Regions from separate parts of the Agaribacter flavus genome, predicted to be linked through region 3. Evidence: predicted binding sites of a transcription regulator. Region 3 holds the regulator's gene; each other region holds the start of a gene.
The links. Region 3 encodes FNR, which switches genes on or off when oxygen is low (the NO sensors DNR and NnrR bind a similar motif). Its sites were predicted from a motif close to TTGATCTAGATCAA; they were not measured.

Region 1 (4,219 bases), on a different contig from region 3:
GGAAATTTCGGGTTTTTTAAGTTGGCAAGGTGTTCATATATTTGATCGTCGTCAGGATTAGAGACTGAATCAGAATCATGAAAATCAATGTTAAAACTTAAGCTTTCAGTTGCTTGCCATTCGACATTTAGGCCGATGGAGTCATTTTCTTTGCGTTCAAAATACTCCCATGCCCAAAAGTTTAACTCGTCGTCTGGATCAAAAATATTAACTACCGTACCGTTTTCATCAGTCGTACCGAATGGATTGTCAAACCAGTACGCAGAACGATTGGTAGTACTTGTTTCTTCAAAGCGAGTTAGCGTGTAGTCTGCAGTAATAACCAAATCATCGGTAGGCGCGGCTTGTAAAACCAATTGGCCATTTAGACGATCGCGCTCGGTGTCGAAACGCTCTGTTACCGCAGTCCACGGTAGCCAATAAGACTGAGAAGGGTTGTTGGATGTGTCAATCGCAGTTGTGTCGATTTGTGCACCAGTAACAGCACCACCTCTGTTGCGCACCCAACCATCGGTACCCACACGGTCTCTACCAGAATCACGTTCAGAATGAGACAAGGATAACAGCACACCAAATTTGCCATCCATAAACACGTTGCTCACCATACCAGATAGTTCTGGTGTAACAGAGCTACCTAAATCTACACTCGTGTCTACTACACCTTGAGCACTTGCAAATGCTTTAAACTCGCCATAATCAAAAGGTTTAGCCGTTTGAATGTTAATTGTAGCGCCAATACCGCCACCTGTTACATTCGCTTTACCTGTTTTCGCTACTTGTACACCTTTTACCGCTTCAGCCGCTATTTCACGGAAGTTAAAACTTCTTGCAGGACCAAGTACCGATGAGGTAGGCATTTGCCTGCCGTTGAGTGTCACTAAGTTAAAGCCTGGTCCAAAACCACGCACACTGACTGCATTACCTTCGTTGTTGGTGCGGTCAATAGACACACCTGTAATCCGTTGTAATGATTCGGCTAGGTTAGTATCAGGAAACTTACCAATGTCTTCTGCGGTTATCGCATCTACAACACCGACAGCTTCACGTTTAATGTTGGCTGAGCTTGCAAGAGAGCCACGAATACCCGAGACGTTGATTACTTCGATATTGTCATCACTAGTCGCGCTGTCTTGGGCGCTAGCCGTTGATACAGTGGCTAGCCCAGCGCCAGCAACCATTAAAGATGCTGCGATAGCGTTAAGTTTAAATCTATTCTTTTTCATTTGCGTCCCCATAGCTTAATTTAGCTGGAAAAATGGATAGTAGAATGCGGTGGCTCTGGTCATAAATATCACCTGTTTGGGTGACACGATGTTTTTGAGTTATGTGCGCCGTAACCAAAAGCACCAAAAAACTGTAAACCAGTAAACTGTTTATTGTTTACAATCTATGTGTAATTTTTAACTTTTTTTGTACAGATTTCCAGTGTTTTGTTAAATAAATTAACAAAATTGTTCTATATATGCTTCAAATGTTCAAAAAACAATCAAAATAAAAAGCCTTTTAGTCATTGTTTGATGTAGAACAATGTTTTTTTGATGAATATGTTTCGCCGTGATTATTATTGATCTGGGTCATGCCTGTAGCTATTTACAAAGCTAATAATACCCATGTTATTTTTTTAAAACCGAAAGAGGCATGTTATGTTAGATCTATTGTTGAGTGATCCTGTGGCGTGGGGATCAATTTTGGGCATTTTTATCGTTGTGGCAATTTGTATGTATTACGTTTGGTTGTTTCTAAAAAACGTGAAAGAAAACGCGTAAAAACGGCAGCAACATATGCTCAATTAGGTTTTTCGTCGCGCCTTGTGGCGACTAATACAAGTAATGCGCCTTTCCCTCCCCATTCCAAGGGCGCTTGGTGAAAGCCGATAACTTTTGGGTGTTGAACAAGCCAGTTGGGAACGTGCTGCTTTAGAACGCCGCCACTGACACCGTGAATAATATTTATACATTCATGGTGTTTGTCGTAGGCTTCTTGAATAACAGCGGCTAATTCTAGCTTGGCATCTTCGCGGTTGACACCATGTAGATCTAAAATTAGCTCGGGTACATATTCACCGCGCCGGAGTGCCTTTATTTGTGCGCGGTGGCGCTCGTCGCGACAAAACAACATAGACTGGTTGCCATCAAAGTGGGCTTCAAAGCCGTCTGAAAACTCAAAAGAGGCATTGCGCTGTTTTGTTTGCATTGCTTGTTTTCGTTTATGCAAGCTTTCCGCTTTTTGAGTCATTGAAGCGCGAGGCGCGAGGTATTTATCGCTTTTTATACGTTTGGTGTCTTTGAATAGGCTGGCAAAGCTTTCAAAATCATCGTTTTGCGGAACTTTTTTCACATTTATGCTGTAAATTAAGCGAATTTAAGTCGAATACATATTATTATACCGCCACTTTCTATTCGACACCAAGGTTTCATGCATAACAATGAATGATGCTGACAATGCAGAACACGCGCTTGCTAACGTGAATGAGTTGACGACGGTTGTTGATTGGATGCGTTATACAATCAGTCAATTGCAATCGAGCGGCGTGTACTTTGGTCATGGCACCGATAATGTTTGGGACGAGGCGGAACAGTTAGTTTTTACTTGTTTGCAGCTTCCTTTGACCTTAGCGCCAGAGCAAAAGCAAATTTTGTACAATGCCAGCTTAACCCAAGATGAAAAGCACAAAGCACTAGATTGGATACGAAAACGCAGCGAAGAAGCCCTTCCTTTGCCGTATATTAGTAATACCGCTTGGTTTGCCGGCATGCCTTTTTATGTTGATGAGCGCGTGCTTATCCCTCGCTCTCCTTTCGCTGAATTGATAAACCAAGGTTTTTCGAGTTTTTTGTCCGCCAAAGATGAGCCCTTGCACCTTCTGGATATGTGTACTGGAAGCGGTTGCATTGCTATAGCTCTTGCGCATGCTTTTCCTGAAGCCATGGTTGATGCAGTAGATATTGATACTGATGCTTTGGATGTGACATCGATTAACATTGCAAATTATCAACTGGAGCAAAGAGTTTACCCTCTAGCTTCAGATGTGTTTAGTGCATTAAGTGGTCAGCAGTACGATATTATTGTCGCCAATCCACCTTATGTGGATGCTGAAGACATGGCAGATTTACCAAATGAATATTTGCATGAGCCAGAACATGCCCTTGCTTCGGGCTTTGATGGCCTCGATTTAACCGTACAAATTTTGTCTCAAGCGGTGCAATTTTTGCGGGATGATGGTTGGCTGTTTGTCGAAGTCGGTAACAGCGAGGTAAATTTTGACCGTCGTATGAAAGGTTTACATGTAACATGGTGTCAGTTAGCGAATGGTGGCAGTGGTATTTTCGCTATCAGTAAAGCGCAACTCATGGCACAGCAAGATATACTAGATGAATTGGAGTAAGCAGATATATGTCGGGGAATACCTTTGGCAAATTATTCACCGTGACGACCTTTGGTGAGAGTCATGGCAAAGCAATCGGTGGGGTAGTTGACGGCTGCCCTCCGGGTTTGGTACTTGATGAAAATGATTTACAGCACGATTTAGATCGACGTAAACCGGGTACGTCACGTTACACTACGGCGCGCCGTGAAGAAGATGAAGTGAAAATACTTTCTGGCGTTTTTGAAGGTAAAACAACAGGTACGAGTATTGGTCTACTGATTAATAATACAGACCAACGGAGCCAAGATTATTCCAAGATTAAAGAAAGCTTTAGACCAGGGCACGCGGATTACACCTATCAGCAAAAATATGGCTTTAGAGATTACCGCGGTGGTGGCAGATCGTCAGCGCGAGAAACAGCTATAAGAGTTGCAGCGGGTGGCATCGCTAAAAAGTACTTAAAGCAAGTGTACGGGATTGAAATAAGGGGCTATTTATCTCAGTTAGGCCCAATTGCCGTTGAAAAAGTCGATCATGCAGTCACCAATACCAATCCTTTTTTCTGTCCTGACGAATCTAAATTGGATGCCTTAGACGCGTATATGCGTGACTTGAAGAAAGAAGGGAATTCAATCGGTGCAAAGATAAGTGTTTCTGCCATAAATATGCCTGTGGGTTTGGGTGAACCGGTATTTGATCGCTTAGATGCAGATATTGCGCATGCAATGATGGGAATAAATGCAGTAAAGGGCGTAGAGTTGGGAGACGGCTTTGATGTTGTGACGCAAAAAGGCACAGAACACCGAGACGAAATTTCTCCAGACGGCTTCCACTCAAATCATGCTGGTGGTG
Region 2 (4,219 bases), on a different contig from region 3:
AGAGCGTCATGGCAACAATCCTCAAGTACGTTTTGTGGCGGGAGAAACTCAAAAGCAAGCCCTGTCATTAGCGCTAAAGAGCGCCAGTGCAGAGTTTTTGCGTTTACCTGAAAATATCGTGGCCTTAATTCCACCAAAAACATATGGCACCGAGCGCACCAGAGAGAGCAGCGCATCACGTATGGGGCGTAATTTTGATCCGATTGCTTTAGCAGAGTCTGCAGCGGCCTCGACAATTTATAAGTTACTCACCGCTGAACGCGTGAATCGTTTAGACTACCAAAGTAAGCTCGATGATAGTGTTCCATCAGTTGAGTTTCTGATACAAAGCGTGTTTACTGAGCTAGTTTCAAAGGCAACATCCTCTGGTTTAGAAGCTCGGGTGGGCTTAATAGGATTGCGCGCAACATTTGATTTGCTTGAGCAAAAAGAGCTCGCTCCTGAGCTTGCCTTGCTTATCAAGGCAGAGTTACTTGCATATGGTGACAACCTGAAGAAACAACGAAAGAATGCAAAAGCCAAAGTACTATTGAGGCATCTCGATACCTTTTGGGAGACGGGGCAGTTCCCAATGGAAGTCAGTGTAAAACCAATGCCACCGGGATCGCCAATTTAAGCACTGCTAACTGCTAGATTGTCGTTTAACTTATTACTTAAATTACACGGCTGTAACGCATTTGATGCATGGGTTGAGACAGATATTCGTCGAAACTCATGCATATATTTCGCACAATTAATCTTCCTCTTGGATGTATTGTTAAGTACTCTTTTGTGTCACTTAGGAGTCCATCTTCTATAAACTCCGTCAGCTTATTTCGGCTGTGGGCAAAGTAGACGTCAAAATTGATTTGATGTTTTTGAGAAAAATCAGTTTTGTTTATCTCAAAGTTACACATGAGTTGGTGAATGAGATCTCGCCTAATTTCATCATCTTGGGCAAGTACCAAGCCTTTTATAACGGGTGACTGCTTTAAATCAAGGCGTTTGTAATAGTCAGATAGCTTCTTTTCGTTTTGTGTGTACACATTGTCGATATTACTGATAGAAGACACTCCCAGCCCTAAACAAGCCGTATTTGATGAGCTTGTATAGCCCTGAAAATTTCGCCCTAATACTTTGTTTTTACTGGCAAGGCTGAGTTCATCGCTTTTCTTTGCGAAATGATCCATGCCGATGAAGTCGTAGCCCGCTTTTGTGAGAACATCTATGGCTTGGCGAAAAAGAGCAAATTTCTCTGTACTTGATGGTAAGTACTCCTCTTTTATTTTTCTTTGAGCCGCAAATATATTGGGAAGATGGGCATAGGAAAACAATGAAATACGGTCGGGATCCATCGTTTTCGCGGCCTCTAAGGTATTAAAAAACGTCTCCCTTGTTTGCATGGGTAAACCATAGATAAGATCAAGGTTGATAGACCTAAACTTATTTTGCCGCGCGCAGTCAATAAGATCGGCGATATGAATGGTGCTTTGTACACGGTTAATTTGTTTTTGTACCCGCTTATCTGTGTCTTGTACACCTATACTCAGGCGATTAAATCCAATGTTTGAGGCTTGAATAATGTACGTTTTGTCGACGGTACGCGGGTCTATTTCAATGCTGAGTTGAGCATCGTGCCTGAAGTTAAATGCGGTTTTTAAGCTATCTACCAGTGTTGTTAGTTGAGCTATGGTTAAAAAGTTGGGTGTGCCTCCCCCCAAATGCAGCTCTGATATTGTTAGCGCTTTGTATTTATGCGCAACCAAGTGCATTTCTTTTTTTAAGTATTGAAGGTACAGCTCCGCTTTTTCTTGGTGACGGGTGACAATTTTGTTGCAACCACAGTAGTAGCAAAGCTCGTGACAAAAGGGTATATGAACGTAGATAGCTAGATTTTTGTTTACTGAGCTTGAGTGAGCCAAGTTAGAAATAGCACTATCAATATCTTCATCTCGTATATTCGGATGAAACGATACAGCGGTAGGATAGGATGTATAGCGAGGCCCTGCAACGTTGTATTTAGTCAATACCGCTTTGTCAAAATAATCTTCAATGCTGGTTTGACGATCGATGTTATCGTCGACTTTGGATAAACAATGATATGGGTTTGGGTTTATATTTTTCCTCATTGTACCTTTAGCTCTTGATGGAGAAAGGCCTAAGTATGAAGCAGAATCATTTACATTTATTTGATCTTGAATAAACTCTTGGGCATTTGTTGTCTAGGGTCTGTACACCAAAGCTCAACAGACCCTGAGAGTTAAAACAAGGGGTAAAGCACATAAAAAAGTGACCCCGGGGAGGGGCCACAAAATGGCAAAGATGCCTTTGCCTACCATGTTGAACTGTTTTTCAACTAGTGATATTCGTTTTCTTTCAATACAATTCAGGCTATAGACGTTCTTGTAACGCTACAGATACTGGATTGTCGGCTAAGCCTTGTGCGGTTATCCACGTAAGCAAAACTTCGCCATCATGTTCCGGTTGCGCTAAAAGCTTTTTTGGCATTTTTTTCACCAAAAGTGTGCCGGCTTCGGTCGCGTTGCTTTCAATCGCGAGTTTAATGAGTGATTTTCCACCGCAAGTCACACCGCTGTAATAATCTTTCAACTGCAAGTTAAAAGAGCCTCTAATATTTTTCATCTTTTTGCGCAATTCGCCTTTGTCATCTGTCTTAACAATTTCACAAATGTTTGCTAGGGCACTTGCTAGCTCTGCATTTGCACTTCCAGAAAAACTTATAGCCAATGTGATAATCGAAGGTGCTAGTACTTTTCTCAACATGATACATACCTCATACGTGTTCAATTTCAACTAGGACAAGTGTAAAGGCGTGCAAAAACTTTCACAGATAGCATGTTGATACTAGGGTATTGTATTATATACCAAATTAATGTCAGCATTTTTTGCGAACAATGCCTAATATAAAAATGGATAAATAACTAGTAAATACAAATGTTTATAGTTTTCAGTGTTGTTCTTTTTATCAATTTTTTATTACAAAACATGATATTTATTTTTCGATGTGCTTTGTTGTTTAGACCTCTAATTTGAGGTGCAAATTTCACAATTTTTGAAAAGAAAGCACTAAAAACAACTTTACATGTATATTGTTACTGTTAAGTGAGTTCTTAGTGCCAAATGTTTGAAAGTAGCGTGAGTATGTGTGCAATCAAAACTTGTCTACAACCGCTCGTTAACTACTTGAGCGATAGGATTATCACTTAAGCCATTTTGAGCGATCCAGTCACTCAGCTTAACGCCATCGTTCTCTGGCTTGTTTAATTGTGACTTCGGCATTTTCTTGACAAGTAAAGTGCCTGTTTGTAGGGCTTCGTTGAGCATAGCCGTGCGGATCAAGCTATTGCCGTTGCAACTAATGCCGTCGTAATAGTCGCCGAGTTTCAAAGCAAAACTGTTTCTAACGTTCTTCATTTTTTTGCGAAGCTCAGACTTATCGTCTGTTTTTACAATGGTACAAATGTTAGCGAGGGCATCTTCGATGCTTGCGCTAGCAGAAAAACTAAAAGAAGTGGTAATGCAAAAGATACTGGCTAGGGTGAGTGTTTTTCCCTTCATAATAAACTCCTTAAATGTAGTATTTGGCAATGTGATATTGCCAAGGAGACAGTGTAATGAGTGCCGCTTTTTTTACAATGCTGGTAGAGATAATTTCGTATAATAAAAAATACCTAAAGTTTTACCTGCATTCTGTTCGTATTTTTTGGGGAAAAGTTAAAAAATTTAAGCTTTGGTGGCTTTGTAGAGCCTTATACTCTAAACGAAAAGGTCGTTAGGTGTATTAGCGGCGCGTAGAACTCCCATATAAGAGCTACTCACTTGGGTTATATATTTTCGCTACTTCAATAATTTGTTCGCGCATCCACTGGTGTGCCGCATCCAGATCAGCACTTACATGCCAATATAAGCAATAATCGACAATCGGGATATTTATCGGTAACTCATACATGGCCAGATCGTAATGTTTGGCTAAATGAAAAGGAATGCATGCAATTAAATCAGTCTTAACCAACGTACTTGGTACGGTCAAAAAATGTTGACCACGCATCACGACTCTCCGTTTTTCTCCTAGTTTATCTAATTCAAAGTCTATCGGGCCTGTACCAGATTTTCGATGCGCGACGTTCACGTGCCCCAGTGACAAAAAGGTCTCCATATTCATACCGTCTTGCAAGGCAGGGTGATTTTTACGAGACACCACGACAAAGCGATCGGAGGC
Region 3 (4,219 bases):
AACCTCCGCGTCGAAACCCGATGCCAAGTAAACCAAATACTTGCCATTCAGTCAGCGTGAAAGCCCATTCTTCAAGTTCTTCTAGTTTTCCGCTAGCGTAAGCGGCGCCAACATACGCACCAATTGAACAGCCCGCTACCACATCAACCTTAACACCTACTTTCTCGAGTGCCTTTATGATACCGATATGCGCCCATCCTCTTGCTGCCCCTGCGCCCAATGCGAGTCCAATTTTCACTATACTTTCCTTATTATTTCAGCTCGACAATAGCAATACTTTCCTGACTTTCCATGTCTTCAATGCCTTGCTGCTCGTTGTTAAAAGATAGGGGGATGTCTATCGGATCAAATGCCGTGTCGCCCTGACTTTCTCCACCTTCTTTTGTTCTTAGATCTGAAAAGTCGTACAAACTTTTATCAAGTAAATGCGAGGGCGCGATATTTTGAAGCGCAGTAAACATAGATTCTATACGACCCGGAAAACGCTTTTGCCAGTCTTGTAGCATCAGTTTAATATTTTTCCGCTGGAGGTTTTCTTGAGAACCACACAAGTTACACGGAATGATAGGGAAGGCCATATGTCGAGCGTATTTTTCTATATCGCTTTCTTTACAGTAGGCGAGAGGACGAATCACTATATTGCTGCCATCATCGCTTACCAGTTTAGGTGGCATTGATTTTAGTTTTCCACCGTAGAACATATTTAAAAATAGTGTTTCTAAGATATCATCGCGATGATGCCCGAGTGCGATCTTCGTTGCTCCCAACTCCTGCGCAACGCGATATAAAATACCGCGCCTTAAACGCGAACACAGTGAGCAAGTTGTCTTACCCTCAGGGATCTTGTCTTTTACGATAGTGTAAGTATCTTCTTCTACAATTTTGTAATCGATTCCTAAGCCTTGCAAATAATTGGGTAATACTTCTTCTGGAAAACCGGGCTGTTTTTGATCGAGGTTTACGGCGACGAGCGTGAACGAAATGGGTGCGACTTTTTGGAGGTATAACAAGGTATCCAGCATGGCATAGCTGTCTTTACCCCCCGACAGGCATACCATAATGTGATCGCCTTCTTCGATCATATTGAAATCAATTACAGCTTTACCTGCTTCACGGCGAATACGCTTTTGCAGTTTGTTGAAACTGCTAGAGTTTTTAATATTTACAGACATATATCTTGATACTTACGAAAAAACGCCTGAAGTATACAATAACTTTTGGTTTTTTTTTAGGCTTGCTAAAATTATTACAATCGCTAACGGGGGAATCATGCAAACAATACAGCAGCCGATTGAATATCCTTCACAACCCTTGCAAAATCGCTGCGAGTATATCCATATACGCTTTGGTTTTTCATCCGTGAAAAATAAATTTTGCAAGGGTTGTGAAGGATATTCAATCGGCTGCTGTATTGTTGTTTTCCAGCGCCCTATTAGACCGCGACGCTAGTATCCGGTAAACGATCGCTGATTGCTTGAGGATCGATTATCGTGATCAGTTTACCATCTACTTTTATTAACGCATCTTTTTGAAACTTGGTGAGTAAACGGCTAACCGTTTCAACGGTTAAACCTAAGTAATTGCCTATTTCATTGCGCGTCATAGACAAATTGAATTGCTTGGCCGAAAAGCCTCGTTCATCAAAGCGTTGAGACAAATGTGAGATAAAATATAGGAGCTTTTCTTCTGCGCTACGCTTGCTTAGCAACATCATAAGATCATGATCATGCTTAATCTCTGCGCTCATAAAGCGCATTATTTGCTTTCGCAATTGTGGATACTTCATCGACATATCATCAAGCGTTTCATACGGTAACTCACAAACCATTGCAGTCTCTAGAGCTTGGGTGTAACTCTCGTGAATTTCGTTTTTAAGTGCATCAAAACCAATAATATCGCCTGGAAAATGAAAGCCTATGATCTGCTCAACACCATCTTTATCACTGATATAAGATTTAAAAGATCCCGAGCGAACCGCAAAAAGACTTTGAAAAGCATCACCACTGCTTATTAGCTTATCATTTTTATGCAGCGGTTTTTTACGTTCAATAATTTCATCTAAAGACGCCATCTCTGTTTTGTTAAGCGAAACGGGTAAACAAAGATGACTAAAACTACAACTTTGACAATGAATGGATAGACTGGATTTATTGGACATACCAAGCTCTCAGGGATGAAGCAATTGTGCTAGTGACTATTCGAAACAATTTACTCGTTAATTAGCGAAAAAGCAAAAAAACTGCACTTGAAAAAAGCGTCAATGCGAGAACATATCGCGATACTTTGTGTTGAAGTAAGGGGACAAGTTGCTTAGCACCAAAACTAATTAACAGCAGTGCGGGTAGGGTACCTAAACCAAAAGCTAGCATGAGCAGCGCACCGTTAACGGCACTCCCTGAAGCCAGACTCCACGTAAGCGCAGAGTATACAAGACCACAGGGGAGGTAGCCCCAAATCATGCCGTATACAAAGGCGTGCTTAGTGTTTTTGATTGGTATAAATCGCTTACTCAATGGCTGTACTCGCCTCCATAGTAAGCCGCCTAGGCGTTCGAGGTAAGACAAGCCCTTCCACAGATCACTAATATACAACGCGAGCAAGATTAAAAAGCCAATGCTAATGTATTCGAGTATGGGAAAATCAGTGTGATTGGCTGAACTGACGATACTACCAAGATAACCAGTGAAAGTGCCAACCAAGGTATAGGATAAAATGCGACCGCAATTGTATGCAAGGGTAAATAGCTGTTTATTTGCGTTAACTGGCATGCCAAAAGTAAAGGCGGTTACAAGCCCCCCACACATACCTACACAATGAACGCTGCCAGCAATACCAATAAAAAAGGCAGCGAGCAGGTTAATTTCCTGCATGATCGCTCGGATGAGATGTTCGAGAGGGTTTATCCTCACTCAACCTTAGGTTTTCATTGTTTTGTTGCTGCTCACCCTGCTCAATGTCGTCGTCAAACAAAATGCTATAACCTTGTCGCTCTAAATCATCGAATTGATTGTTACGCACAGCCCAAAAAAACACTGCTACGCCAATGCATACAATGATGACTGCTAGGGGGATAAGCACATAAATTATACTCATTCGATTTCTCTCTTAGGATCGATTTATCAGAACTACACAACTTTGCACAGTTCAACACTCAATATCGCTAAATTCCATTTAAGGGTTGATGCTGAACCGCACTCTACTTCATTAGACGAGTAGAATTATACACGACAATGATCGAACTCACTGACATACCTAAAGCAGCTTGCCACGGGCTTAACATACCACTGATGGCAAACGGTAATACAATAAAATTATAAGTCAGCGCCCAGCCAATGTTTTGTTTTATTTTTGCTTTAGTGCGCTTGGCCATATTGAGTAAATCATGCAACGCATTCAAGCGAAAGCCCAGCAGGACAAGGTCAGCGGCGTTTTTCGCTAAATCTGAGGCCTTGCCAACGGCAACTGAAACGTCGGCAGCGGCAAGCACAGGAGCATCATTAATGCCATCACCGAGCATAATGAGGGAGCGACCAGCAGCCTGTGCGTCTTTCACAAACTGAAGTTTTTGTTCTGGCGTGTTATTACCATAGGCGTATTTAACCCCTAATTCATCCGCCACTTTCTCGACATTAGCTTGCTCATCACCGCTGAGTATTGATAGTTTGTATTGACTCAATTGTTTAATAAGCTGAGCGGCTTCGGGCTGATGTGTATCACTGAGACAAAATTCAGCAATCAACACGCCGTCAACAAGCATGTAGACATTGGCGTCACTGAGCGTAAAGTTTGTATCAAGCTGAGTGTTGCTCCTACTGCTATTTTTAACCAAAACCTCAGCAATCAACGCCTTTGACCCGATATGGCATTCAAAGCCGTCAATTTGTGCACTAATGCCTTTACCAATCACAATATTGACTGCACTTACATTTAAGCTAAGTGTTTGTTCGAGCGAAAAGGCTTTCGCTATTGGGTGTTCTGAATATTGTTCAATATTAGCGGCTACATTGAGTACAGCCTGTTTTTGATCCTCAAGTGTTTTTAGCTTGCCTGCATACAAAGCTTTGAACAACTGACATGATGTGATTTGTGCTTGATTCACATGCATCTTTTGTATTGAAAACTCGCCAAGCGTTAGTGTGCCTGTTTTGTCGAATACAATATCGCTGGCTAGGGTAATTTGTTCCAGCGCATCTGCACGCTTTAATAAAATGCCTTTTTT
Region 4 (4,219 bases), on a different contig from region 3:
CAAATTTATAGTCCATTTCATGGAGTCGTTGACGCAAGCCTGCTAGCTGAATCTTCGCAATAGCTTTTATTTGCTCTTGTGCCAAAGAGTGGAAAACGACAATATCATCAACGCGATTAATAAATTCCGGCCTAAAATGCGCTCCCAAAACTTGCATGATGCTGTTTTTCATTTCAGCATAGTTTTCTTCCCCTGCCTGGCTTTGGATAATTTCTGAGCCTAGGTTAGAAGTCATGATAATCAGGGTATTCTTAAAATCTACTGTTCGCCCCTGTCCATCGGTTAGTCGGCCATCGTCCAAAACCTGTAACAATATGTTGAACACATCAGGGTGAGCTTTTTCTACTTCATCTAATAAAATAACAGAATACGGCTTTCTTCTCACCGCTTCAGTCAAGTAGCCACCCTCTTCATAGCCTACATAGCCTGGGGGCGCACCAACTAACCTAGCAACCGAATGCTTCTCCATAAACTCAGACATATCAATTCGGATCAAAGCATTTTCTGTATCAAACATAAAGTTTGCGAGCGCCTTGCAAAGCTCTGTCTTTCCAACCCCGGTGGGGCCTAAAAACAAAAACGATCCCGTTGGCTTTTCTGGATCAGCAAGCCCAGCTCGTGAACGGCGAATAGCATTGGAGACCGATTTAACCGCCTCTTCTTGACCCACAACCCGCTTTGCTAATACAGCTTCCATACTGACTAACTTCTCTTTCTCACTCTCTAGCATTTTAGCAACTGGAATGCCTGTCCATCGTGACAATACATCAGCAATTTCTACATCCGTGACTTTGTTTTTCAGTAGTTTATTGTCAACTGATTCTATTTCTGAGGCACTTTCTAAACGCTGCTCCAAGGCAGGAATTTTGCCGTACTGTAATTCAGACATTCGATTTAAATCTGATGCTCGTCGCGCAATTTCTAAATCCAGCTTGGCTTGTTCAAGCTCAGCTTTGATGCCTTGCGTACCCTGCATAGCATCCTTTTCACTGTGCCATATTTTTTCGAGTTCAGAGAACTTATGCTCGGCCTGCTCACGCTCGAGTTCAATAATTTCAAGGCGCTTGTGGCTAGCAGCATCCGTTTCTTTCGCAAGAGCTTGCTCTTCAAGTTTCAATTGAATGATGCGACGCTCAAGTCTGTCCATTTCTTCAGGCTTAGAGTCGATTTGCATACGAATACTTGACGCTGCCTCGTCAACAAGATCAATCGCTTTATCCGGCAGTTGACGATCGCTAATGTAGCGGTGAGACAAACTTGCTGCCGCAACAATTGCAGGGTCGGTGATGTCGACAGCGTGATGTAGCTCATATCGCTCTTTGAGACCACGTAAAATCGCAATAGTATCTTCTACACTGGGTTGATCGACTTGAACCTTTTGGAAACGGCGCTCTAGTGCCGCATCTTTTTCGATAAACTGCCGATATTCATCGAGCGTAGTTGCACCGACACAATGTAATTCGCCTCTTGCAAGCGCTGGCTTCAACATATTGCCTGCGTCCATTGCACCCTCTCCCTTGCCAGCACCGACCATAGTGTGTAACTCGTCAATGAATAGAATGACTCGCCCTTCTTCTTTTGACAATTCATTCAGGACGGCCTTCAATCGCTCTTCAAACTCACCTCTATATTTGGCACCAGCCAGCAAAGCTCCCATATCTAGTGACAAAACGCGTTTATTTTTGAGGCCTTCGGGTACTTCACCATTAATAATCCGCTGAGCGAGCCCTTCAACAATCGCCGTCTTACCAACACCCGGCTCACCAATAAGTACAGGGTTATTTTTTGTTCGCCGCTGTAAAACTTGCACAGTACGCCTAATTTCTTCATCCCGTCCTATAACTGGATCAAGGCGACCCTGCTCGGCTCGTTCGGTTAAATCAGTCGTGTATTTTTCAAGCGCTTGTCTTACGTCTTCGGCGTTTTGATCCGTGACTTTTTGTCCGCCACGCAATTTATCAATACTTTTTTCAACGGTATCCTTGGTCACAGCAAGCTGTTTGAATATACCACCCAGTGCCCCTGTGTCTTCCAATGCTGCCAAAACGAAAACTTCGGAAGTAATGAAGTCATCTTTCCTCTGTTGAGCTATTTTGTCACACATGTTTAAGGCTCGGACGGTATCTCGTCCAAGTTGAACGTCACCTGATATTCCTTGTACTTTCGGTAGTTTATCGATAGCTTCTGCCAACAGAGAGCGCAGTGAGTTCATATTGACCTGTGCAAGATCCAACAAAGGTCTCACCGTCCCGCCTTGCTGATTTAACAGCGCAGACATTAGGTGCACTGGTTCAATATATTGATGATCTCTGCCCAATGCCAAAGACTGAGCATCTGATATAGCGATTTGAAACTTACTGGTAAATTTATCGAGGCGCATGACTTTTACTCCAAATGCTTGATGCTTCAGAGATATGATTGGCTAGTGTTTATTTCAAGAGAGATAAATTTGATTTAGGTCAATTTAGGGTCTGTTGATCATTGCTGTACAAGTTTTTTACGGCAAAGATCAACAGACCCTAAGGATGAATGTTGCATTTCGTCCAGTAGACGCTTGCCCCTCATGTGTGGCCTTACGATGAGAAAAATACTGGTCATCTGCGTATGTACAATGATCGGAAACACCGATTTTGGATACACCACTCATTTGCAACTTTCTCTGGCATATCTCTTTCAAATCCAATAGGTATTTTCCATTTTTACTTTGATTACAATGAGCGTAAGAATATTTGTCAAATAGCTTTGCGACTTCCTCGCCTACTTCAAAATGCCTTTGACTGATTGCAGGACCAATCCAAACTTGAAGCTTGGTCGTGTCGTCAAAACAAGCTACTGCCTTCTCAATTATGCCATCCACCAACCCTCGCCAACCGGCATGAACCGCAGATATTTTTTTGCCATCTGTCAAAACAACGGGTAAGCAGTCAGCCGTCATCACCGCCAAAGGCATGTTGACTCTTGAAGTCAATATTCCATCCATTGGCTTTGTTAAGTCATAGTGCCCAAGGTCAAGCTCACAGAGGCGTGTAGTATGTTGCTGATTCATATAAATTGATGGCAAGGCTTTGTGTGAGAGGCTTTGAATAAAGTCATCAATCGCTTGCCTGTTTTTGGCTACTAGCTCGGGCTTATCACCAACATGATAAGCCACATTCAAGCTTTTAAAGGGAGCTTCGCTATACCCACCCAAGCATGTCGTAGTGAAACAAAGCACATTTTCAGTCAAATAAAAGTGCTTGGCAATCAAGATTAGTATTCCATTAAATCTTTATTGTCGATAACATCATTTCTCATAATCAATAGTAAACTTGAAATATCTTGCGGCAGTGGTACTTGCCAAGACATACGTTCGCCACTGACTGGATGATTAAGTGTGAGCTGTGCTGCATGCAAAGCTTGACGGTTAAAACTTCGCAACGCATCTGCAAATGAGGCATCCGCTTTTTTTGGTGGGCGCGGCCTACCACCATATTGATTGTCACCCACTAACGGATGCTTAATGTGCGTCATATGGACTCTTATTTGGTGGGTACGCCCACTTTCCAGCTTAAGACGCAAATGTGTATGTGCACGAAATTTTTCGATAACGCGATAATGTGTGACGGCAGGTTTTCCGGTCTCGCGCACAGCCATTAGGGTGCGTTTTGTAGCATGTCTGCCAATGGGCGCATCCACATATCCACCTGCAATTAAATTCCCCATCACGATCGCTTCGTATTCTCGCCCCATAGTGCGGCTTTGAAGCTGCTCAACTAAACTTGTTTGCGCTTGTAAGTTTTTAGCAACGACCATTAACCCAGTAGTGTCTTTGTCCAAGCGATGAACGATGCCCGCTCTGGCTACTTTGTCTATCTCAGGTACATGTGACAGCAGTGCGTTTAACATTGTCCCACTGGCGTTCCCCGCTCCTGGATGAACCACTAAGCCAGTAGGTTTATTGACGACCAATATATCATCATCTTCGTAAACGATATCCAGCGCAATGTTTTCTGCCTTGTTCTCCACCTTCACTTCTTGAAGCGCGGATATTACGACATTCTCCCGGCCTTTCATTTTTGTCCGAGGGATGGCTATCACTTCACCATTCACGCTAACATGATTATTTTCTATCCACTCTTTAATTTTTGAGCGAGAATATTCTTGGAACATTTCAGCTAAGCACTGGTCTAGTCTTTTATTGAATAAATGTTCGGGAATGTTTCCCGAAAGGTGGATAGTT

Region 1: ACFOHL_RS01640 (DUF3149 domain-containing protein) is a predicted target of FNR. The motif match lies at 1,515-1,528, and genes of this name have one in related genera.
Region 2: hemN (oxygen-independent coproporphyrinogen III oxidase) is a predicted target of FNR. The motif match lies at 2,169-2,182, and genes of this name have one in related genera.
Region 4: clpB (ATP-dependent chaperone ClpB) is a predicted target of FNR. The motif match lies at 2,450-2,463, and genes of this name have one in related genera.

The regions. Positions count from the first base shown of each region.
Region 1 covers NZ_JBHRSW010000004.1:363,877-368,095, reverse strand. Annotated here, with positions in the region: gene ACFOHL_RS01645 (TonB-dependent receptor) at 1-1,223, opposite strand, end outside; gene ACFOHL_RS01640 (DUF3149 domain-containing protein) at 1,644-1,766, shown strand; gene smrB (endonuclease SmrB) at 1,786-2,337, opposite strand; gene prmB (50S ribosomal protein L3 N(5)-glutamine methyltransferase) at 2,426-3,385, shown strand; gene aroC (chorismate synthase) at 3,394-4,219, shown strand, end outside.
Region 2 covers NZ_JBHRSW010000005.1:38,166-42,384, reverse strand. Annotated here, with positions in the region: gene ACFOHL_RS02355 (zinc-dependent metalloprotease) at 1-616, shown strand, start outside; gene hemN (oxygen-independent coproporphyrinogen III oxidase) at 654-2,108, opposite strand; gene ACFOHL_RS02345 (DUF3718 domain-containing protein) at 2,371-2,760, opposite strand; gene ACFOHL_RS02340 (DUF3718 domain-containing protein) at 3,163-3,558, opposite strand; gene ACFOHL_RS02335 (LysR family transcriptional regulator) at 3,812-4,219, opposite strand, start outside.
Region 3 covers NZ_JBHRSW010000014.1:243,780-247,998, reverse strand. Annotated here, with positions in the region: gene rssA (patatin-like phospholipase RssA) at 1-238, opposite strand, end outside; gene ttcA (tRNA 2-thiocytidine(32) synthetase TtcA) at 252-1,172, opposite strand; gene fnr (fumarate/nitrate reduction transcriptional regulator Fnr) at 1,433-2,158, opposite strand; gene ACFOHL_RS08855 (sulfite exporter TauE/SafE family protein) at 2,220-2,870, opposite strand; gene ccoS (cbb3-type cytochrome oxidase assembly protein CcoS) at 2,857-3,093, opposite strand; gene ACFOHL_RS08845 (heavy metal translocating P-type ATPase) at 3,197-4,219, opposite strand, start outside.
Region 4 covers NZ_JBHRSW010000017.1:22,078-26,296, forward strand. Annotated here, with positions in the region: gene clpB (ATP-dependent chaperone ClpB) at 1-2,380, opposite strand, end outside; gene pgeF (peptidoglycan editing factor PgeF) at 2,510-3,247, opposite strand; gene rluD (23S rRNA pseudouridine(1911/1915/1917) synthase RluD) at 3,250-4,219, opposite strand, start outside.